One region of the Streptomyces sp. SAS_270 genome, then DNA from elsewhere that is predicted to be linked to it. Evidence: riboswitches for the same ligand, from Rfam matches in the RefSeq annotation. Region 1 holds a riboswitch; the other holds the start of a gene.
What was found. A riboswitch is a leader RNA that binds a small molecule or an ion and turns the genes downstream of it on or off. The one in region 1 is predicted to bind glycine.
Positions count from the first base shown of each region.

Region 1 (11,260 bases):
CGAGGCCTGCTTCCACTCGGTGTTGCGGACGAGCGTCAGCGACTTGTTCGGCGTGTACGACTCGAACTTGTACGGGCCGGAGGAGAACGGGTGCAGGCCGTACTTGGACTTGGTGTCCTTGTCCTGGCGCACCGGCGACGACGAGGTCATCGCGAGGATTTCCTCGAAGTCCGAGTTGGCCGCGGGCAGCTTGAAGACGATGGTCTTGTCGTCGGGCGTCTCGATCGCCTTCAGACCCAGCTTGTCCTTGGACTTGTCCTTGTAGGGACCCTTGTACTCGCCCTTGGGGTCGAGGATGTCCTTCGCGTAGACCGGTCCGCCGGACAGCACGTCCTGCGCCCACTGACGCTCGATGCCGTACTTGATGTCCTTGGAGGTGATCGGCTTGCCGTCCTCCCACGTCACACCCTCACGCAGGGTGTACGTGTAGGTCTTGCCGTCGTCGGAGACCTTGGCGGTGCTGGTGGCGAGGTCCGGCGTGACCTTGGTGCCGCCGGCGCCCGGGGCCGTGGCGCCGGTGACGAGCTGACGGCTGTAGTAGCGCATGAAGTTCCAGGCGAACCCGTAGTAGCCGCGCGTGGTGTCCCACGAGTCGGCGTCCTGGGCGCTGGCGAACTTCAGCGTGCCGCCCGTCTTGGTGGAGGCATTGGCGACCTTGTTGTTACCGGCGTTGAAGCCGGCCGCGCCGCCCTTCTTGCCGTCACTGTTGTCGTCGCCGCCGCCGCACGCCGCCGTGCTGAGCAGTGCTGCGACCACGGCAGCTGCGGCCACGGCCTGCTTGCGCCGCCCTGTGGTGCGTTGGGTAGTCACGATCTCGGATCCTCCGTGTGTGTAGCGGCCCGTGGATAGGTCACGGGCCCGGGGGTACGGCAGTTCAGCGAGAACCCTTCGGGTCGAGCGCGTCACGCACGCCGTCGCCGAAGAGGTTGAAGGAGAGGACGGTGATGAAGATCGCTACACCGGGGATCACCATGTACATGGGGTCCGAGTCGTAGTAGTCGATCGCCGCGGAGAGCATCTGTCCCCAGGACGCCGTGGGCGGCTTGACTCCCACGCCGAGGAAGCTGAGCGCCGCCTCGGTGAGGATGTTGGTCGGGATCATCATCGTCGTGTACACGATGATGGGCGCGATCAGGTTGGGCAGGAGCTCCTTGAACAGGATGTACATCCGCCCGGCCCCGAGGCTGCGGGCAGCCTCGACGTATTCGCGCTCCCGCATCGACAGCGTCTGGCCGCGCACCACACGGCCGACATAGGGCCAGCCGAAGAATCCGATCACCAGGATCATCACGAACAGGCGCACGCCCGTGCCGGTCAGGCCCAGCATCTCGTTCGGCATGACCGAGACCAGCGCGATGATGAACAGCAGTTGCGGGAAGGCCAGCAGGCCGTCCATGACCCGGCTGATGACCGAGTCGATCCAGCCGCCGAAGAAGCCGGCGAGGATGCCCAGGACGGTTCCGAGGGCGATCGCGACGAGGGCGGACAGGAAGCCGACCAGGAGCGAGATGCGGGAACCGTAGATGATGCGGGCGAAGATGTCGCGGCCGCTGACCGGTTCGACACCGAGGAGGTGGTCCCCGCTGATGCCGCCCAGGGACCCCGTGGGGGTCGAGAAGAGCGGGTCGATGAGGTCCTCGTGGTGCGTCTCGGGGTCCTGCCCGACCAGGTTCGTGATCACGGGCGCGAGGATCGCGATCAGGATGAGCACGAGCACGACGACACCGCCCGTGAGGGCGAGCTTGTCCCGCTTGAGGCGCTCCCAGGCGATCCGCCCGAGGGAGCGTCCTTGTACCGCCGCCTTGGCCTCGGCAGCGCTCGCGGCCGCCGCTTCCTCGGCCGCGCTCGGGGCCGCGTCCGTGGTCGGCTCGTGCAATGGTGCCGTCATCGTGGCAGGGACCCCTCTCAACCGGCGGTGGCCGGCCCACACTTGCCGCTGTAGCGGCGTGATCAGTCCGTCGTACACAGGGACGAAGCCCCTGGAGCGGGAGTCTTCAACGCCTCGGCGATCTGTTGGAAGACGTGAAGGTGAATGGATGCCTAAACGTGATGCTGTCTGCGGGGTTCCGTTATCCGGACGGCGGGTAACGCGGGTCGGACGGCGGATATTTGACCCCTTAAGGCGCGGCGAGGCACTTAACCGGCGCGCCTATGTCATTACGGACATCTCGCTCGAAGACTTCGAGGCCGCAGGTCAGCTCACTGTCGACGCTCGCAGGAAAGGGTGCGCCGGGTGACCCTGCGGGGCTCAGTAGGCCCGCGGGTACCCGTATCCGCCGGCTGCCGGCGCCTGGGCCTGCGCCGGAGCGGCGTGTGCCTCGCGGTCGTAGAAGGGCCTGGCGTTGGCTCTCAGCCACATCGCCACCGGGTCGGACTCGTCGGACATCGCGACGGTCGAGACCGGCAGCCCGTCCGGCACCGCGGAGATGGACTGCTGCATCATCGCCCGCACCGAGTCGACGGCTGGCGGCGAGGTGTCGTACACATCGAGGCCGATGGCCAGGTACGGCGCCCCGTGCGCGGGCTGCACCCAGGCGCGGCGCAGCGAGCGCACCGCGGAGGTGCGGTGCGCGTTCTGCGTGAGCAGGGCGTAGAACTGCGGGATCTCGATGCCCGGCTCGGAGAGTTGGAGCGGACCGGCGGGCTGGCGCTCCAGGCCCGCGGCGATCCGGCGCAGATCCAGCCACGGGATGCCGACGCCGCCGCCGGGAGCGTGCGGATTGAGCCAGAGGCCGAATTGGTCAGGGTAGAGGGTGCGGGCGACGTCGAGTCCGTCCACGACCTCGTACGACCTGTTCCAGCCGCTGGCGGAGAGTTCCTGGGCGGAGGTGACGCACGGCGCGTACCCGTACCCGCCGACCTCCATGTTCCCGTACTGCGCGTCCGGGGATCCGGCCTGGCCGTGCCAGAGCAGCATCCAGACCTGGCCGGACGACGGGGTCGCGAGCGCGCGAAGGAGCGCCTCGTAGGCGTCGTAACGCCCGGGCGTCACCTGGCGCAGCATGTGCTCGACCTGCCCGGCCGCAGCCGTGCCCGACGCGCTCACCTTCAACCGCCCCTTCGCTCCACCATCACGACATCACAGCCGATATCGCAACCGGCGTCATCACCGGCATCACGACGAACTCGTCAACATTTCGACCGAGCCATGAAACCAGCTTAAGCGGCGATCCTGACAGCGACTTGACGCACACCGCGGGAGGTGTCCGCGCCGTTTTCCCCGCGGCCCGTGCCCCTCCCGGTGGGCGGTCAGTACCCGTGCTGGTAGAAGGGCCGCACCCGCTCGCGCATCCAGTCGCCGACCGGGTCCTGAGCCACGTCCATGAACACCATGTTCACCGGGCGGCCCACCGGCACCCGGCCCAGCGCGCGGCCCAGCGCGTCCAGCAGGAGCGTGCGGTCGGCCTCCCAGGCGGACAGTTCGACGCCGATGAACATCACCGGGTCGGAGGTCTCGATGGCGGCCAGGCAGCGGCGGGCGCTCAGCACCAGGCCGGTGGCCGCGAACTCCGCCGAGGCCGCGGCCAGGAAGTCCACCGGGTCCTCCTGCCAGTCCGGCTCGAACAGCCGCACCCGGGCGCCGCTCGCGGTGCCGTCCAGCGGGGTCCGGCCGGCTCGGCACAGTTCGGCGACCGCGAGGGGCGGCAGCGGGATGCCGACCAGGCCGTCCGGGTTCACGGCGATGCCGACCTGCGGGGGCAGCCCGCGGGCGAACTCGACGGCGGGCGCGATCGTGTACGACATGTGGCCGCCGACGACCTGGCGGAACTGTTCCTCGGAGCTGAAGACGGGCACGTACGCCTGCCCTTCGATCTCCAGCGTCGGCAGGTCGAGCGGGCCCTGGTGCGGGCCGCCGCCGTTGGGCAGCGGGATCCAGAGGAAGCTGCGGCCGAGGACCTCGACGATGCGGCCGCCTGCGGAGGGCACCCCGAGGGCCGCGGCGAGCACCTCCTCCAACTCGTTTCCGGGCCAACCGCCGTGCGGATGGGGGTGCGCCTGTGCCGGGATGTCCATCTGCCTACCGCCTGCTCCGAACCACTGTTCCGGCTCGAAAGGTTAATGGGTTCATACGAAGCTCTCCGCTGCGAAACCTCCGCCCGACCGCTCAGCCGCCGAAGTCGATCCGCCGCAGCACGTCCGCCGCGTCCCGGTCGATGAGCACCGCCGAGCCGCAGCCCTCCGGGAGGTCGCCGTTCTCGACCGAGCGCAACAGCCGGGCGGCGGCGCCGCGATGACGGGCGAACGCGTACCGCGAGACACCTCGGCCGCGCTCGCGCTGGCCCTCCAGGGCGGTGTCCGGGGTGACGTCGAGCAGCAGGAGGTGCAGGGTGCCGCCGCGGCGGCGGGCCTCGCGGGCGAGCCAGCGGCGCACCCAGGCCTGCGTACCGCAGTCGTGCACCACGGCTGCGGTGCCGGCGCGCAGCACACGACGCAGACCCGCGTAGTGCGCGAGGCGGACGAGGGGGCGGTAGACCGCGTACGGCAGTCGGCGGGCGATCCGCTCGTCCCAGCGGTCGCGGGTGTCCTGCGAGTCGACGCGGGCGCCCGTGACGGCACGCCGCATCAGGGTCGACTTCCCGCTGCCGGGAAGCCCGGTGACGACGACGAGGTCGGCCGCGCCGAAGCTCAGGCCGTGCGGGCTGCGTCCGGCGCGCTCGCGCAGATCACGGACGACGGCTCCCGGCCGCGCACCGCACGCCTCCCGGGCCGGAGCGCCTGGCTGATCGGGCAACGCGACACCCGAGGTCGTCGCGTACGACGTCGTCCGATACGCCGAGGTCCGGTACGCCGAGGTCCTGTTCACCGTGATCGTCCTCCCCTTGGGTCTGGAGATCCCCATCCCCGTCGAGTGTAAAGAGAAGGTAATGCGCGGTGCCTCTGTTTTCCGTCCTCTTCCTGCAACAGCCCTGCTACAGGCGGCTGTGCGGGGTACCGCTGCCGTGCCGGGCGACCGCGTGCAATGATGTGCGCGCCAACTGCATACCGGCCGCTTGAATCCGCGCGGGAGAGTTCCGGGTACGTACGTCTGCCCGGACGCCGAAGGAGCAAGTCCCTCCCTTGAATCTCTCAGGCCCCGTTACCGCGCGGGCGAGGCACATCTGAAAAGCGGGCCGCTCTCCGGCGGCCCCACCCAAGGTGCAAGTCATGTCCACCGTTTCGCGGGGTCGTGATGAACCTCTCAGGTTCCGATGACAGATGGGGAGGAACGCCTCGCCGTCTTGCCTTGCCGTCATGCCTTGGGAGCCCCACCGATGAGCAGTAACGCACCCCGTCTGACCGCGCTCGATGCCCTGCATCGCTCGCTCGGCGCGACGATGACCGACTTCGCGGGCTGGGACATGCCCCTGCGGTACGGCTCCGAGCGCGACGAGCACCTCGCCGTCCGCACGAAGGCGGGCCTCTTCGACCTCTCCCACATGGGCGAGATCACCGTCACCGGCCCCGAGGCCGCAGCGCTCCTCAACCACGCGCTGGTCGGCAACATCGCCTCGGTCGGCGTCGGCCGCGCCCGCTACACGATGATCTGCCGGGCGGACGGCGGCATCCTGGACGACCTGATCGTGTACCGGCTCCAGGAGCACGAGTACATGGTGGTCGCCAACGCCTCCAACGCGCAGGTCGTGCTGGACGCCCTGGTGGAACGTGCCGCCGGCTTCGACGCCGAGGTCCGCGACGACCGTGACGCGTACGCCCTGATCGCCGTGCAGGGCCCCGAGTCCCCCGGCGTCCTGAAGTCCCTCACCGACGCCGACCTCGACGGCCTCAAGTACTACGCCGGTCTGCCGGGCACGGTCGCCGGCGTCCCCGCCCTCATCGCCCGCACCGGCTACACCGGCGAGGACGGCTTCGAGCTGTTCGTGAAGCCCGAGCACGCCGTCGAGCTGTGGCAGGCGCTGACCAAGGCCGGCGAGGGTGTCGGCCTCGTCCCCTGCGGCCTGTCCTGCCGCGACACGCTGCGCCTTGAGGCGGGCATGCCGCTGTACGGGCACGAGCTGACGACGGAGCTGACGCCGTTCGACGCCGGGCTCGGGCGGGTCGTGAAGTTCGAGAAGGAGGGCGACTTCGTGGGGCGTACGGCTCTGGAGGCCGCCGCCGAGCGCGCCGCCTCCGAGCCCCCGCGCGTTCTGGTCGGTCTGATCGCCGAGGGCCGCCGGGTCCCGCGCGCCGGGTACCAGGTCGTCGCCGACGGCCAGGTCATCGGCGAGGTCACCTCCGGCGCTCCCTCCCCCACCCTCGACAAGCCGATCGCGATGGCGTACGTCGACGCCGCGCACGCCGCGCCGGGCACCGCCGGTGTCGGGGTCGACATCCGGGGCAGTCACGAGCCGTACGAGGTCGTGGCGCTGCCCTTCTACAAGCGCCGGAAGTAGACACTGGCCGCGGGCCCGGACCGACCCCGCGCCCCGCTTCCGGGCTCACCAGCAGCCCCTGCAGTCCCCCATTCACCAGCACTCCCCTGCGTACAGGAGAATTCAGGCCATGAACAACCCCCAGCAGCTGCGTTACAGCAAGGAGCACGAGTGGCTGTCGGTCGCCGAGGGCGGCGTCGCGACAGTCGGCATCACCGAGTTCGCGGCCAACGCGCTCGGCGATGTCGTCTACGCCCAGCTTCCGGAGGTCGGTTCCACGGTGACCGCGGGTGAGTCCTGCGGTGAGCTGGAGTCGACCAAGTCGGTGAGCGACCTGTACTCCCCGGTCAACGGCGAGATCACCGAGATCAACGAAGACGTGGTCAACGACCCGTCGCTGGTGAACTCCGCGCCCTTCGAGGGCGGCTGGCTGTTCAAGGTACGCGTCACGGACGAGCCGGACGACCTGCTCTCCGCCGACGAGTACACCGCCTTCTCCGCCGGCTGAGGATCGTAGAACCCATGTCGCTTCTGAACACACCCCTGCACGAGCTGGACCCGGACGTCGCCGCCGCCGTCGACGCCGAACTGGACCGGCAGCAGTCCACCCTCGAAATGATCGCCTCCGAGAACTTCGCTCCGGTCGCCGTCATGGAGGCCCAGGGCTCGGTCCTCACCAACAAGTACGCCGAGGGCTACCCGGGCCGTCGCTACTACGGCGGCTGCGAGCACGTCGACGTGGTCGAGCAGATCGCCATCGACCGCGTCAAGGCGCTCTTCGGCGCCGAGCACGCCAATGTGCAGCCCCACTCGGGCGCCCAGGCCAACGCCGCCGCGATGTTCGCGCTGCTCAAGCCCGGTGACACGATCATGGGCCTGAACCTCGCGCACGGCGGGCACCTGACGCACGGCATGAAGATCAACTTCTCCGGCAAGCTGTACAACGTGGTCGCCTACCACGTCGACGACGCCACCGGCCAGGTCGACATGGCCGAGGTCGAGAAGCTCGCCAAGGAGTCCAGGCCGAAGCTGATCGTGGCCGGCTGGTCCGCCTATCCGCGCCAGTTGGACTTCGCCGCGTTCCGCCGGATCGCGGACGAGGTCGGCGCCTACCTCATGGTCGACATGGCGCACTTCGCCGGTCTGGTCGCGGCGGGGCTGCACCCCAACCCCGTCCCGCACGCCCACGTCGTCACCACGACCACCCACAAGACGCTGGGCGGCCCGCGCGGTGGCGTGATCCTCTCCACCGCCGAGCTGGCGAAGAAGATCAACTCCGCGGTCTTCCCGGGTCAGCAGGGCGGTCCGCTGGAGCATGTGATCGCGGCCAAGGCGGTCTCCTTCAAGGTCGCCGCCTCGGACGAGTTCAAGGAGCGCCAGCAGCGCACCCTGGACGGCGCGCGCATCCTGGCCGAGCGTCTGGTCCAGGACGACGTGAAGGCCGTGGGCGTGGACGTCCTGTCCGGTGGCACCGACGTGCACCTGGTCCTGGTCGACCTGCGCAACAGCGAGCTCGACGGGCAGCAGGCCGAGGACCGTCTCCACGAGGTCGGCATCACGGTCAACCGGAACGCGATCCCGAACGACCCGCGTCCGCCGATGGTCACCTCGGGCCTGCGCATCGGCACGCCCGCCCTCGCCACCCGCGGCTTCACCGCCGAGGACTTCACCGAGGTCGCGGACATCATCGCCGAGGCGCTGAAGCCCGCCCACGACGCCGGGTCCCTGAAGGCCCGGGTGTCCGCTCTGGCCGACAAGCACCCGCTGTACCCCGGCCTGAAGTAGTTTCGTTCGCTTTCCGTCGTACGAGGTTTTTCTCGTTTTTCTCTCGTACCGGTATCTTTCGTACGAACGTCCGGGGCACCGCGCACACTGGAAGGTGAGCGCGGTGCCCCGCCGCATGCACTGCCCTCTGCGTCACCCCTGACGGACAACGGCGTCCGCCGACCACACCTAGGAGTTCCCCGTGGCCATCTCGGTCTTCGACCTGTTCTCGATCGGCATCGGCCCGTCCAGCTCCCACACGGTCGGCCCGATGCGCGCGGCCCGCATGTTCGCGCGCCGCCTGCGCAACGAGGACCTCCTCGACCGGGCCACCTCGATACGCGCCGAGCTGTACGGCTCGCTGGGCGCCACCGGACACGGGCACGGCACCCCCAAGGCGGTACTGCTCGGCCTGGAGGGCGCCTCCCCGCGCACCGTGGACGTGGAGGGCGCGGACACCCGCGTGGAGGAGATCCGCACCGGCGGACGCCTGAACCTCCTCGGCACGCACGAGATCGCCTTCTCCTACGACGACGACCTGGTCCTGCACCGCCGCAAGGCGCTGCCGTACCACGCCAACGGGATGACGCTCTTCGCGTACGACACCGCCGGCGCCCTCGTGCTGGAGAAGACGTACTACTCGGTCGGCGGCGGCTTCGTGGTCGACGAGGACGCGGTGGGCGAGGACCGCATCAAGCTGGACGACACGGTCCTGAAGTACCCCTTCCGCACGGGCGACGAACTGCTGCGGCTGGCCGGGGAGACCGGCCTGTCGATCTCGGCGCTGATGCTGGAGAACGAGCGGGCGTGGCGCACCGAGGAGGAGATCCGCGAGGGGCTCCTCGACATCTGGCGTGTCATGCAGGCCTGCGTGTCCCGCGGCATGTCCCGCGAGGGCATCCTGCCGGGCGGCCTGAAGGTGCGCCGCCGCGCCGCCGTCTCGGCCCGCCAGCTGCGCGCCGAGGGCGACCCGCTGGCGCACGCCATGGAGTGGATCACGCTCTACGCGATGGCCGTGAACGAGGAGAACGCCGCGGGCGGGCGAGTGGTGACGGCCCCCACGAACGGCGCCGCGGGCATCATCCCCGCGGTCCTGCACTACTACATGAACTTCGTGCCCGGCGCGGACGAGGACGGCGTCGTCCGGTTCATGCTCGCCGCCGGAGCCATCGGCATGCTCTTCAAGGAGAACGCCTCCATCTCCGGCGCCGAGGTCGGCTGCCAGGGCGAGGTCGGTTCGGCCTGCTCGATGGCGGCGGGCGCCCTCGCCGAGGTCCTCGGCGGCTCCCCCGAGCAGGTCGAGAACGCGGCCGAGATCGGCATGGAGCACAACCTCGGCCTCACCTGCGACCCGGTCGGCGGCCTGGTGCAGATCCCCTGCATCGAGCGCAACGGCATGGCCGCGGTCAAGGCCGTCACCGCCGCCCGCATGGCCATGCGCGGCGACGGCTCCCACAAGGTCTCCCTCGACAAGGTCATCAAGACCATGAAGGAGACGGGCGCGGACATGTCCGTCAAGTACAAGGAGACGGCCCGGGGCGGGCTCGCGGTGAACATCATCGAGTGCTAGCCGCAGGGGCCCGGCGCACCGGGCCAGGACCGCGCAAGGCTGACTTGCCCTATCCCCGCAGGGCGCGCACGCTGGGACTGTGAGTGACATCACGGGTGCGAATTGAGAAAGTATGACCGCTTCTGATCAGGGTTCCGGTCACTACGGGTGGTCGCCCGATGCCGTCACGGCCACCGTCGGCCCGGGAGGCATCGTCACGGGCTGGAGCGAGGGTGCCCGGCGGCTGCTGGGCTACCGCGCCGCGGAGGTCGTGGGGCATGCCGCGGCCGAGCTGCTCGCCACGCGCGAGTCCTCCGAGACGGCCGGGCTCGCCCTGATCGACTCGCAGGAATGGAGCGGCACCGCCGCACTCCTTCATCGGGACGGCCACCGCGTCGACGTCACTCTGCATGCCCATCCCTCGCTGGACGGCGACGGCAAGCCCCAGGGTTTCGTCGTGACCGCCACGTCGGACACCGCCGGGTCGGGACCCGACCGGAAGATGATGGAGTGGGCGTTCGCCCAGGCCTCGATCGCCCTGTCCACCTACGCCACCGGTTCGCGTGCCTGGCAGCTGAACGCGGTCGCCTCGGGCAGCGAGCCGGCGCGGAAGGGCGCACCGCGCACGTCGCCGTACCCCGACCTCCTGGACGGGGGCCACACCGACGAAGGGTTTCTGCGGCGCGTCCGGCGGGTGGCCGAGGAGGCCAGGCCGATGCGCTACGAGCACCTCACCCCGGCTCCACCCGACGCGCGCGGGCACGCCTGGATCATCGAGATGTGGCCCGTCAGGGATCCCTCCACCGGCCAGGTGTGCGGAGTCGGCACCGCGACCTTCGACAGCAGCGAACAGCACCGGGCCCGGCAGCGGCTGGCCCTGCTGAACGAGGCGGGCACCCGTATCGGCACGACTCTGAACGTGACCCGCACCGCCCAGGAACTCGCCGATCTGGCCGTCCCCCGGCTCGCCGACTTCGTCAGCGTGGACCTGCTCGACTCCGTGACCCGTGGGGAGGAGCCGGTGCCGGGGCCGGTCGACGCCACCGTGATGCTGCGGCGGGTGGCGCACCAGTCCCGCGCCGCGGGCGTACCCGAGGCGAGCGTCGGTCTCGGGAAGATCGACGCCTATCCCGCGTTCTCCCCTCCCGCCCGCTGCCTGACCACCGGCCGCCCGGTGCTCAGCGGGACGGACGATCCCGACTTCGGGCGGTGGGTCGCCCTGGACGAGGCCCGCAGCAGCAGCGTCCGGACGCACGGGTTCCACTCGCTCATGGCGGTCCCGCTGCAGGCCCGAGGGATCACGCTCGGGGTGGCGGTCTTCACCCGGAGCACCACCTCGGCCCCCTTCGCGCAGGACGATCTGATCCTCGCCGAGGAACTGGCGGGCAGGGCGGCCGTAGGTGTGGACAACGCGCGCCGCTACACCCGGGAGCGCACCAACGCGCTCACCCTCCAGCGCAGTCTGCTGCCGCGTGAGCTGCCCGAGCAGACGGCCGTCGAGGTCGCGTACCGCTATCTGCCGGCCGGCTCGGGGGCCGGCGTGGGCGGCGACTGGTTCGACGTGGTTCCGCTGTCCGGCACCCGGGTCGCCCTGGTC
Region 1 covers NZ_JBMNDS010000032.1:44,872-56,131, reverse strand. Annotated here, with positions in the region: gene ACN6LB_RS21825 (ABC transporter substrate-binding protein) at 1-810, opposite strand, end outside; gene ACN6LB_RS21820 (ABC transporter permease) at 875-1,888, opposite strand; gene ACN6LB_RS21815 (enhanced serine sensitivity protein SseB C-terminal domain-containing protein) at 2,249-3,046, opposite strand; gene ACN6LB_RS21810 (enhanced serine sensitivity protein SseB) at 3,250-4,014, opposite strand; gene ACN6LB_RS21805 (AAA family ATPase) at 4,106-4,840, opposite strand; glycine riboswitch at 4,993-5,093, shown strand; glycine riboswitch at 5,094-5,206, shown strand; gene gcvT (glycine cleavage system aminomethyltransferase GcvT) at 5,253-6,371, shown strand; gene gcvH (glycine cleavage system protein GcvH) at 6,481-6,858, shown strand; gene glyA (serine hydroxymethyltransferase) at 6,873-8,135, shown strand; gene ACN6LB_RS21785 (L-serine ammonia-lyase) at 8,317-9,684, shown strand; gene ACN6LB_RS21780 (SpoIIE family protein phosphatase) at 9,797-11,260, shown strand, end outside.

Region 2 (11,260 bases), on a different contig from region 1:
CGGGATCATGATCCGGACCACGCCAGGCGTGCCGGACTCCGTCGACATCATGTTCTTCGACAGCCAGGGGGCGGATCTGTCGCAAGGGAGCCAGCGGAAGCTGGACCGGGTGTTCGCGCGACAGGAGTACCGGCGGGCGTTCCCCGGCGAGATCGGCGATCTGCACTTCCCGGCCAGTGTCTTCGACTCGTACACGGGATCGCTGCTGAGGAACATCGACAGCACCGGGATTTCCGAGTCCGGGCTGAAGGTCGTCGTGGATGCCTCGAACGGCAGCGCGGGGCTTGTGCTGCCCAGCCTGCTGGGCAAGCTCGGGGTCGACTCGTTGACCATCAATCCCGGACTGGACGAGTCCAGGCCGACGGAGACGGCGGACGCGCGCCGTTCGGGGCTGGTGCGGCTCGGCGAGATCGTGGCGTCCGCGCGGGCCGCCTTCGGGGTGCGCTTCGACCCGGTGGGCGAGCGGCTCTCGCTCGTGGACGAGAAGGGCCGGATCGTCGAGGACGACCGGGCGCTGCTCGTCATGCTCGACCTGGTGGCCGCGGAGCGGCGCAGCGGGCGGGTGGCGCTGCCGGTGACCACCACGCGGATCGCCGAGCAGGTGGCGGCGTACCACGGGACGCAGGTCGAGTGGACGACCACGTCCCCCGACGACCTGACGCGGGTCGGGAGCGACGACTCCACCATCTTCGGCGGCGACGGCCGGGGCGGGTTCATCATCCCGGAGTTCAGCAGCGTCTTCGACGGTACGGCCGCGTTCGTACGGCTCATCGGCCTGGTGGCGCGGACGCAGCTCACGCTCAGCCAGATCGATGCGCGGATCCCGCGGGCCCACGTCCTCAAGCGCGATCTCGCGACTCCCTGGGCGGTCAAGGGACTCGTGATGCGCCGGGTCGTGGAGGAGGCCGGGGAGCGGTTCGTGGACACCACCGACGGCGTGCGGGTCGTGGAGACCGACGGGCGCTGGGTGATGGTGCTTCCCGATCCGGCCGAGGCGGTCACCCATCTGTGGGCCGAAGGACCCGACGACGCATCCGCGCAAGCCCTGCTCGACGAGTGGTCGTCCGTGGTGGACAGCGCCGGGCGCTGAGCACGCGCGCGTGCCGGACAAATGCCACCAAGGGGGCCTGTCCGGCACGCCGGTGGGGCCATTCGGAGGTAGCGCCCGCGACGTGCGACGATGTGCGGCATGCCGCAGCAGCCCCCCGTTCGGAGCACCCCCGCGCGCCCCGCGCGCCCGGATGCCTCCATGTCGCTGCTCACCAACGTCATGGACCACAGCCTTGACGACGGATACGCCGAAGCAGCGGCCCGGAAGCAGGCCGAAGGCGCCGGGGGCATGCCCAAGACGGTACGGGCGAAGCTCGGTCTGGCCGTCGGTCTCGTACTGGCGGCTCTCGTGGTGACCGTGGGAGCGGCGAACGCGCGGATAGCGGCCCCTGTGGTCGCCAAGGAGCGCGAGGAGCTCATCGACCGCATCGAGCGGGAGACGGACGCGGCGGACAAGCTCGAGAGCAGTGTCGACACCCTGCGCGACGACGTGAGCGCGCGCCAGCGCGAGGCGTTGAAGAAGGACGGCGGGGGCCAGACCGATGTGGTGGACATCCTGTCGGGTGCCACGGAGGTGCACGGCCCGGGCGTGAAGCTTGTCGTGAACGACGCCAAGGAAGCGAGCACCGGCGGTGACGGCGATCCGCGTGAGACCTCCGGGTTTTCCGACACCGGACGGGTCCGCGACCGCGACATGCAGCGCGTCGTCAACGGGCTCTGGGAATCGGGCGCCGAGGCCGTCGCGATCAACGGGCAGCGGCTGACGGCACTGTCGGCGATCCGGGCCGCGGGCGACGCCATACTGGTCGACAACAAGCCACTGGTGCCGCCGTACACCGTGCTCGCGGTGGGGGACGGCAAACGGCTGAGCACGAAGTTCCAGAACAGCGCCGACGGACAGTATCTGCATGCGCTGCAGGAGAACTACGGCATCCGGACCAGCATCTCCGTGGAGAGTGACGTCCGGCTGCCCGCCGCACCGAGTGTGATCGTACGTACAGCACAGCCGAGCACAGAGAAGGGCACATCGTGATCGCCGTACTGGGCCTCGTCGTGGGAGTCGTGGCTGGACTGTTGGTCCGGCCCGAGGTTCCGGCGGTCGTCGAGCCTTACCTTCCGATCGCCGTCGTGGCGGCGCTCGACGCCGTGTTCGGTGGCCTGCGTGCCATGCTCGACGGCATCTTCGACGACAAGGTCTTCGTGGTGTCGTTCCTGTCGAACGTGGTCGTGGCCGCACTGATCGTCTTCCTGGGCGACAAGTTGGGTGTCGGCGCCCAGCTGTCCACGGGGGTCGTGGTCGTCCTCGGTATCCGCATCTTCTCCAACGCCGCGGCGATCCGTCGGCACGTCTTCCGGGCGTGAGGCCGATGAGCAACGACGACGAGACCCCGAAGAACCGGCTGCGCGAGGAACTGCCCGAGGAGGTCCCGGCCCCCGAGGCCGCGGAGACCGAGCGGGACGAGAAGGCCCCGGAGCCGTCGCTGACCGGCCGTCAGCGGCTCGTGCAGGGGATCTGGCCGCCACGCATGAGCCGCGCCCAACTCATCGTCGCGGTGCTGCTGTTCGGCCTCGGCTTCGGTCTGGCCATCCAGGTCGCGTCCAACAGCGACAGTGGCAGCGCCCTGCGTGGAGCACGTCAGGAAGATCTCGTACGCATTCTCGATGAACTCGACAACCGTACGCAGCGTCTTGAGGACGAGAAGCAGGGTCTGGAGGACCAGCGCACCGAGCTGGAGACCAGCTCGGACCAGGCCGAGGAGGCTCGCAAGCAGACGGTCGAGAAGGAGAAGCAACTCGGCATTCTGGCGGGCACGGTGGCGGCGCAGGGGCCCGGCATCACGTTGACGATCAACGACACGAAGGGAACGGTCGAAGCGGACATGCTGCTCGACGCGATCCAGGAGCTGCGCGCGGCCGGCGCGGAGGCGATCCAGGTGAACGGCGTACGCGTCGTCGCCGGCACCTATCTGACGGACGCCGACAAGGCAGTCAAGGTCGACGGGAACAAGATCTCCCAGCCCTATCGTTTCAAGGTCATCGGCAAACCGCAGGATCTCGAACCGGCGCTGAACATCCCCGGAGGTGTGGTGCAGACGCTGGAGAAGGAGCAGGCCACCGTCACGGTGGACCGCTCGACGAAGATCGTCGTGGACGCCTTGCGACCGGCGAAGCGGCCTGACTACGCTCGGTCGTCCTCCCGGTGAACCGGCGGTGCATGGGGGTTGTCGGGCCCGGGCATGAGGTTGCGGGGGGTCGGCGCACCGAATGGGTGGTGCGTGGTGGAAACTGTCTGGTGGACACGGACGTTGTGAAGATGTCCGGGTCGACCGGCGGTGAGTGCAGTCAGGGTTCGTCCTGCCCCACGGGCGGGTCTGTTTCGGTCAAGGGGAATCGCCCGTGAAGTTGTTTGCGAAGTTGTTCGGCAAGAGCGCGCGAGAGGGCAATGACAACGCGTCCGCCCGTCATCGCGCACCGCGCCCTGGTGAAGAGGGCCAGAGTGGTGAGCGTCCGCTGTTCCGGGACCAGGTATCCGGCCCGGGTGGTGACATTTCCGGTGGTCAGGGCGCGCCGTCTGTTGACCCTGCCCAGTCCAGCCGCATAGGTTTCGGGGAACCGTCAACCTCAAGTACGGGTGGAGGGTTTGCCTCCGATCCGTATGCGTCCCATGCCCCTGGAGGGCAGCCGCGGCAGGAGGATCCGTCCATGTCGGCCCTGGTGTGTACGAGGTGCGGGAACCGCAACGCGGAGAACAGTCGGTTCTGCTCCAACTGTGGTGCGCCGCTGCGGCCCGGAGTGGCCGCCGAGCGTCCGTCCGAGACGACGTCCACGATCTCCATCTCCGGTCTTGAGGCGTACGACGCCGAGGTGACGGGGCAGACGGCGTCGCCGGCGCTCTCTCCGGAGGCGCAGGCGGCCGTAGACGCGCTGCCGCTCGGCTCGGCGCTGCTGGTGGTGCGCCGCGGTCCGAACTCGGGCAGCCGCTTCCTGCTGGACGGCGAGCTGACCACGGCGGGGCGTCATCCGCAGAGTGACATCTTCCTGGACGACGTGACGGTGTCGCGTCGCCATGTGGAGTTCCGTCGCGGTTCGGACGGGGCGTTCACGGTGGCCGACGTAGGCAGCCTCAACGGTACGTACGTCAACCGGGAGCGGATCGACTCAGTCGCGCTGTCCAACGGCGACGAGGTGCAGATCGGCAAGTACCGGCTGGTCTTCTACGCGAGCCAGCGGGGCATCTGACCGTCCTCCGGACCCGGTCCGGAGGGATCCCCAGGAAGGTCCATGCTTCAAACACCGAGCGGCGGTGCGGGTAGCGGCACCGCCGCCGCGGACAGTGGGCTGATGAGCATCGGCACGGTGCTCAATGCGCTGCGTGACGAGTTCCCCGAAGTCACCATCTCCAAGATCCGTTTCCTGGAGTCGGAGGGGCTCATCGAGCCGCAGCGGACCCCTTCGGGGTATCGCAAGTTCAGTGCCGCCGACGTCGAGCGGCTGGGCCACGTCCTGAGGATGCAGCGGGATCACTATCTGCCGCTGAAGGTGATCCGCGAACATCTCGACGCCCTGGAACGTGGTGAGCAGGTGCGCCTGCCGTCCCTGGGGCGCCAGCGCGACTCCGGCGACGCGGAGCCCGCTGTCGACCTCTTCGGTGAGGCCGAGACGCCCACCGTCGCGCGGGTGGGGCGGGCCGAGCTGCTCGCCGCCGCCGAGATCGAGGAGCAGCAGCTCGAGGAGTGGGAGTCGTACGGGCTCGTCGCACCGCTGCCGGACGGGGCCTACGACGCCGAGGCGGTGACGGTCGCCTCGCTCGTCGTCGAGTTGGGGCGGTTCGGGATCGAGCCGAGGCATCTGCGGGTCATGAAGGCGGCGGCCGACCGCGAGGCGGGCCTTGTCGACCAGGTGGTGGCCCCGCTGCGGCGCCACCGCAATCCGCAGACCAGGGCGCACGCGGAGGCCCGTACGAAGGAACTGGCGGGCCTCGCGGTGAAGCTGCACGCCGCGCTGGTGCAGACCGCGCTCGGCGTACGGCTGCCCTGAACCGGAGTGCCGGCCGGCGGCCGGATCGTCCACCCGTTCTGTGCCCGACTACCCAAACATCCCGGGCACGGCCTAGGGTTGCTGTGTGAACGAGCTCGATGTCGTAGGTGTCCGGGTCGAAATGCCCTCCAACCAACCGATCGTGCTCCTGCGTGAAGTGGGAGGCGACCGCTACCTCCCCATCTGGATCGGGCCGGGGGAGGCGACGGCGATCGCCTTCGCACAGCAGGGCATGGCCCCCGCGCGACCGCTGACCCACGACCTGTTCAAGGACGTGCTGGAAGCCGTCGGTCAGGAACTCACGGAAGTACGCATCACCGATCTGCGTGAGGGCGTCTTCTACGCGGAGCTGGTGTTCGCGAGCGGGGTGGAAGTGAGCGCCCGGCCGTCCGACGCCATAGCGCTGGCGCTGCGCACCGGCACGCCGATCTACGGCAGTGACGGAGTGCTCGATGACGCCGGCATCGCGATCCCGGACGAGCAGGAGGACGAAGTGGAGAAGTTCCGCGAGTTCCTCGACCAGATCTCGCCCGAGGACTTCGGGACCAACAGCCAGTGAGGCCGCCGGGCGGCAGGCGGCCGGATTGGCAATTGCCTGCGGCCAGTGTGGCGTGCTGCCGTCCGTCGTCAGAGCATTCGGCTAGCCTTTCCCCGCGGTGGAGCACGGGAAACCACTCCTAGGGTGATTATCACTCGGCGTGCCGAGTGTGGCGATCGTTGACGCGCCCCTGGTGACTGCCTACCGTCGAGAGGGCAGGTCAAGGACGGAGGTCGGCGTGAGAAGCAGCGGCGACGGTACGGCTGGGGGTGCCCCCGGACGCAGTCTGGGGGAGAGCAGCCCGTACCCGCTTCACGGCAGCGCGGCCGGTCATGTTCCGCAGCGGCCGACGGCAGTGTCCGGCGAGGGAGGGGCCGTTTCCGAGGAGATCGGGTATCGCGGTCCCACGGCGTGTGCTGCCGCGGGCATCACCTATCGGCAGCTGGACTACTGGGCCAGAACAGGTCTCGTCGAGCCCAGCGTGCGGCCCGCCTACGGGTCGGGGACACAGCGTCTGTACAGCTTCCGGGACGTCGTCGTCCTGAAGATCGTGAAGCGCTTTCTCGACACCGGGGTTTCGCTGCAGAACATCCGCACGACCGTCCAGCACCTCAGGGAGCGCGGCTTCCGGGATCTGGAGCGGATGACGCTGATGAGCGACGGCGCGACCGTCTACGAGTGCACCTCGCCGGACGAGGTCCACGCGCTGCTCCAGGGCGGCCAGGGCATCTTCGGGATCGCCGTGGGCGTGGTGTGGCGGGACGTGGAGAGCGCACTCTCACAGCTGCACGGGGAGCGTGTGGACACCGGCGAGACGCTGGTCGGGCCCAACCCGGCGGACGAACTGGCGCGGCGCCGCAATCGCGCGGTCTGATACGTCTGACAGCCGGCAGGGACGGGATCAGCGGAGTGTCCTGACGTCCGGGATCAGCAGGTTGTGCGCGATGATGCCCCGGCGTGCCGGGGCATTGTCAGTGGCGTAGGGCAGCATCGGAGATGTGAGAACCACGCCCACGATCCTGCATCTCGACATGGATGCCTTCTTCGCCTCGGCAGAGCAGGCAGCCAAGCCGAGCCTGCGCGGGAAAGCGGTTGTGGTGGGCGGGCTCGGGCCGCGCGGTGTGGTCGCCACCTGCTCGTACGAGGCACGGGTTTTCGGGGTGCATTCGGCGATGCCCATGGCGCAGGCACGCAGGCTCGCGCCGAACGCCGCGTACCTGGTGCCGCGCTTCGGGCTCTATCGCGAGGTCAGCGAGCAGGTGATGGGGCTGCTGGGGGCGCTGTCGCCGCTGGTGGAGCCGCTCAGCCTGGACGAGGCGTTCGTGGACCTGGAGGCCGGGGGGACGGCCTGGGACGAGCGGTCGGCGCGTTTGACCGGGGCGAAGCTGCGCGCGGACATCCGGGCTGTGACGGGGCTGACCGGATCGGTGGGGCTGGCCGCCTCGAAGATGCTTGCGAAGATCGCCTCGGAACAGGCGAAGCCCGACGGGCTCGTCGTGATAGAGCCGGGCACCGAGCGGGCGCTGCTGGGGCCGATGTCGGTGCGCACCCTGCCGGGCGTCGGTCCGGCGACCGGGGACCATCTGCGGCGGGCCGGGATCGGCACGGTCGAGGAGATCGCCGAAGCGGGCGAGGACGAGCTCGTACGGCTGCTGGGCAAGGCTCACGGGCACGCGCTGTACGCCATGGCGCTGGCGCACGACGAGCGCCCCGTGGTGGCCGAGCGGGAGACGAAGTCGGTCTCGGTCGAGGACACGTACGACGTGGACATCCACGACCGGGTCCGGGTCGGCCTGGAGGTGCAGCGGCTCGCCGACCGGTGTGTGCAGCGGCTGCGCGGTGCGGGCCTGTCGGGGCGGACGATCGTCCTGAAGGTGCGGCGGTACGACTTCTCGACGCTGACCCGCTCGGAGACGCTGCGCGGGCCCACGGACGACATGGCGGTGGTCCGGGAGGCGGCTGCGCGGCTGCTGGAGGCCGTGGACACCACGGGAGGCGTGCGGTTGCTGGGCGTCGGGGTGTCGGGGCTTGCCGACTACACGCAGGAGGACCTCTTCGCGCAGGCGCAGGCCGCAGCGGGGGAGCGGGCGGCGCAGGAGCATCCCGAGGAGGAGCCCGCGGAGGAGGCCGTCGTGGAGCAGGTGCCGGTCGCCGAGCGGCGCTGGCCCGCGGGGCACGACGTACGGCATGCCGGGTACGGGCACGGCTGGGTGCAGGGCAGCGGGCTCGGGCGGGTCACGGTGCGGTTCGAGACGCCGTACTCCGAGCCCGGGCGCGTGCGGACGTTCCGGACCGACGACCCGGATCTGGAGCCGGCGGACCCGCTGCCGTTGGTGGCGCGAAGACCCGAGGAGCCGGGGCCCGTGGCCGCGGAGGAGGGGTCTCAGGTCTCTTCGGTGCCCGCGAGCCGGCCGAAGTCGAGGTCCGGTGGAAACGGGGGCGGGGAGGCCACGTCGAGTCCGTAGTGGTGGTAGAGCTGGATCTCCTGCTCCGGTGAGAGATGGCGGCCGACGCCGAAGTCGGGAGCGTCCTTGATCAGGGCCCGCTCGAAGGGGACCCGGAGGGTGCCCTCGACGAGCTCGCTGGGCTCCAGGGGCACGAAGGCGTCCCTGCTGAACAGGCCGGTGCGTATGGCCGCCCACTCAGGAACGCCGGTCGCGTCGTCGAGGTAGACCTCGTCGATGGTGCCGATCCTGGTGCCGTTGCGGTCGAGTGCCTTGCGGCCGATCAGGTTGCGCGGATCGATGTCGGTCTGCACGGGCCCTCCACTTGGTCGCAAGTCATCCGTAAGCACTACAAAAGAGCACATTGGGCGAGGTGGCCACTCGAAGGCTCGTGCGTTGTCCCCGCTGGTAGGCTGGCACCGGCTGCTGACCCCGTGCGGGAGAGTCTCCAGACATCATCGGAGACGCCGAAGGAGCAAATCCTCCCCGGAATCTCTCAGGCCCACGTACCGCACGGACGAGGTCACTCTGGAAAGCAGAGCGGGTGTCAACGGCTCCCGCTCTCACCGACGGTGAAAGCCGGAGCGTCGAGCACAGTCGACGGTCCGGTGAAGCTCTCAGGTTGAGATGACAGAGGGGGAGGCCGTCGGGGTACCCGTGCCGTGGTGCCCCTCGAAGGTCGTATCGACCAGGAGGCCTCCGTAATGACCGCCAGTCGCATTCCGCTCTCCGAGCTCGAACAGGGCATCCCCTTCGAGCAGCGCCACATCGGCCCCGACCACGAGGCCCGGGCCAAGATGCTCGCGCAGGTGGGATACGGCTCGCTCGACGAGCTGACGGCCACCGCGGTACCGGATGTCATCCAGAACGCCGACGCGCTCGGCCTTCCCGGTGCCCGCACCGAGGCCGAGGTGCTCGCCGAGCTGCGCTCCCTCGCCGACCGCAACCAGGTCCTCGGTTCGATGATCGGCCTTGGGTACTACGGCACCTTCACGCCTCCGGTGATCCTGCGCAACGTCATGGAGAACCCGGCCTGGTACACCGCGTACACGCCGTACCAGCCGGAGATCTCGCAGGGCCGCCTGGAGGCGCTGCTGAACTTCCAGACCGTGGTCGCCGAGCTGACCGGACTGCCGACGTCGGGTGCCTCGCTGCTCGACGAGGGCACCGCTGCCGCCGAGGCCGTGGCCCTGTCGCGACGGATGGGCAAGAACAAGAAGGGCCTCTTCCTCGTCGACGCGGACACCCTGCCGCAGACCGTCGCCGTGATCCGGACGCGCGCCGAGCCCACCGGTGTCGAGGTCGTCGTCGCCGACCTGAGCGGCGGCATCCCCGCCGAGCTGGCCGAGCGCGAGATCAACGGCGTGCTGCTCCAGTACCCGGGCGCCTCCGGTGCCGTACGTGACATCAAGCCGGTCATCGACCAGGCGCACGCGCTCGGCGCGGTCGTCACCGTCGCGGCCGACCTGCTCGCCCTCACGCTGCTCACCTCGCCCGGTGAGCTGGACGCCGACATCGCCGTCGGCACGACGCAGCGCTTCGGTGTCCCGATGGGCTTCGGCGGCCCGCACGCCGGTTACATGGCGGTGCGCGAGAAGTTCGCGCGCAGCCTGCCCGGGCGGCTCGTGGGTGTCTCCGTCGACGCCGACGGCCACAAGGCGTACCGGCTCGCCCTGCAGACGCGGGAGCAGCACATCCGCCGGGAGAAGGCCACCAGCAACATCTGTACGGCTCAGGTGCTGCTCGCCGTGATGGCCGGCATGTACGCCGTCTACCACGGGCCGCAGGGGCTCAGGGCGATCGCCCGGCGCACCCACCGCTACGCCACGATCCTCGCCGGGGGTCTGAAGGCGGGCGGCGTCGAGGTCGTGCACGGCTCCTACTTCGACACGCTCACCGTGCGGGTGGCGGGCCGCGCCGCCGAGGTCGTCGCCGCCGCGCGCGACAACGGTGTGAACCTCCACCTCGTCGACGCCGACCAGGTCTCGATCTCCTGCGACGAGACCACCACGCGGGCCCAGCTGGACGCCGTCTGGAGCGCGTTCGGCGTCGAGGGCGACATCGAGGCCCTGGACGCTGCGACCGAGGACACGCTGCCGGCCGACCGGCTGCGCACCGACGAGTACCTCACGCACCCGGTGTTCCACCAGTACCGCTCCGAGACGGCGATGCTGCGCTACCTGCGCAAGCTGTCCGACCGCGACTACGCGCTGGACCGCGGCATGATCCCGCTGGGCTCCTGCACCATGAAGCTCAACGCGACCACCGAGATGGAGCCGGTCACCTGGCCCGAGTTCGGTCAGCTGCACCCCTTCGCGCCGGCCGAGCAGGCGCAGGGCTACCTCACGCTCATCCACGAGCTGGAGGATCAGCTCGCCGAGGTCACGGGCTACGACAAGGTCTCGCTCCAGCCGAACGCGGGCTCCCAGGGCGAGCTGGCCGGGCTGCTCGCCGTGCGCGGCTATCACCGCGCCAACGGTGACGAGCAGCGCACCGTCTGCCTCATCCCGTCCTCCGCGCACGGCACCAACGCCGCGAGCGCCGTGATGGCCGGCATGAAGGTCGTCGTCGTGAAGACCGCCGAGGACGGCGAGATCGACGTCGAGGACCTGCGCGCCAAGATCGAGCAGTACCGCGACGAGCTGTCGGTGCTGATGATCACGTATCCCTCGACGCACGGAGTGTTCGAGGAGCACGTCGCCGACATCTGCGCCCAGGTGCATGAGGCCGGCGGCCAGGTGTACGTCGACGGGGCCAACCTCAACGCCCTGGTCGGCCTTGCCAAGCCGGGTCACTTCGGCGGCGACGTCTCGCACCTGAACCTGCACAAGACCTTCTGCATCCCGCACGGCGGCGGCGGCCCGGGCGTCGGCCCGGTCGGTGTGCGCGCGCACCTGGCGCCGTATCTGCCGAACCACCCGCTGCAGCCCGCCGCCGGTCCGGAGACGGGCGTCGGCCCGATCTCGGCCGCGCCCTGGGGCTCCGCGGGCATCCTGCCGATCTCCTGGGCGTACGTCCGGCTGATGGGCGGCGAAGGTCTCAAGCGCGCCACGCAGGTGGCCGTGCTGTCCGCGAACTACATCGCCAAGCGCCTGGAGCCGCACTACCCGGTGCTGTACACCGGCCCCGGCGGCCTCGTCGCCCACGAGTGCATCATCGACCTGCGCCCGCTGAGCAAGTCGACCGGTGT
Region 2 covers NZ_JBMNDS010000074.1:2,384-13,643, forward strand. Annotated here, with positions in the region: gene ACN6LB_RS35250 (sugar phosphate nucleotidyltransferase) at 1-1,090, shown strand, start outside; gene ACN6LB_RS35255 (DUF881 domain-containing protein) at 1,181-2,083, shown strand; gene ACN6LB_RS35260 (small basic family protein) at 2,080-2,412, shown strand; gene ACN6LB_RS35265 (DUF881 domain-containing protein) at 2,418-3,254, shown strand; gene ACN6LB_RS35270 (FHA domain-containing protein) at 3,754-4,290, shown strand; gene ftsR (transcriptional regulator FtsR) at 4,333-5,088, shown strand; gene ACN6LB_RS35280 (bifunctional nuclease family protein) at 5,174-5,647, shown strand; gene ACN6LB_RS35285 (MerR family transcriptional regulator) at 5,865-6,500, shown strand; gene ACN6LB_RS35290 (DNA polymerase IV) at 6,625-8,091, shown strand; gene ACN6LB_RS35295 (PRC-barrel domain-containing protein) at 8,010-8,384, opposite strand; glycine riboswitch at 8,498-8,592, shown strand; gene gcvP (aminomethyl-transferring glycine dehydrogenase) at 8,775-11,260, shown strand, end outside.
Region 2: linked by a shared signal. The riboswitch ahead of gcvP (aminomethyl-transferring glycine dehydrogenase) and the one ahead of gcvT (glycine cleavage system aminomethyltransferase GcvT) in region 1 are both predicted to bind glycine.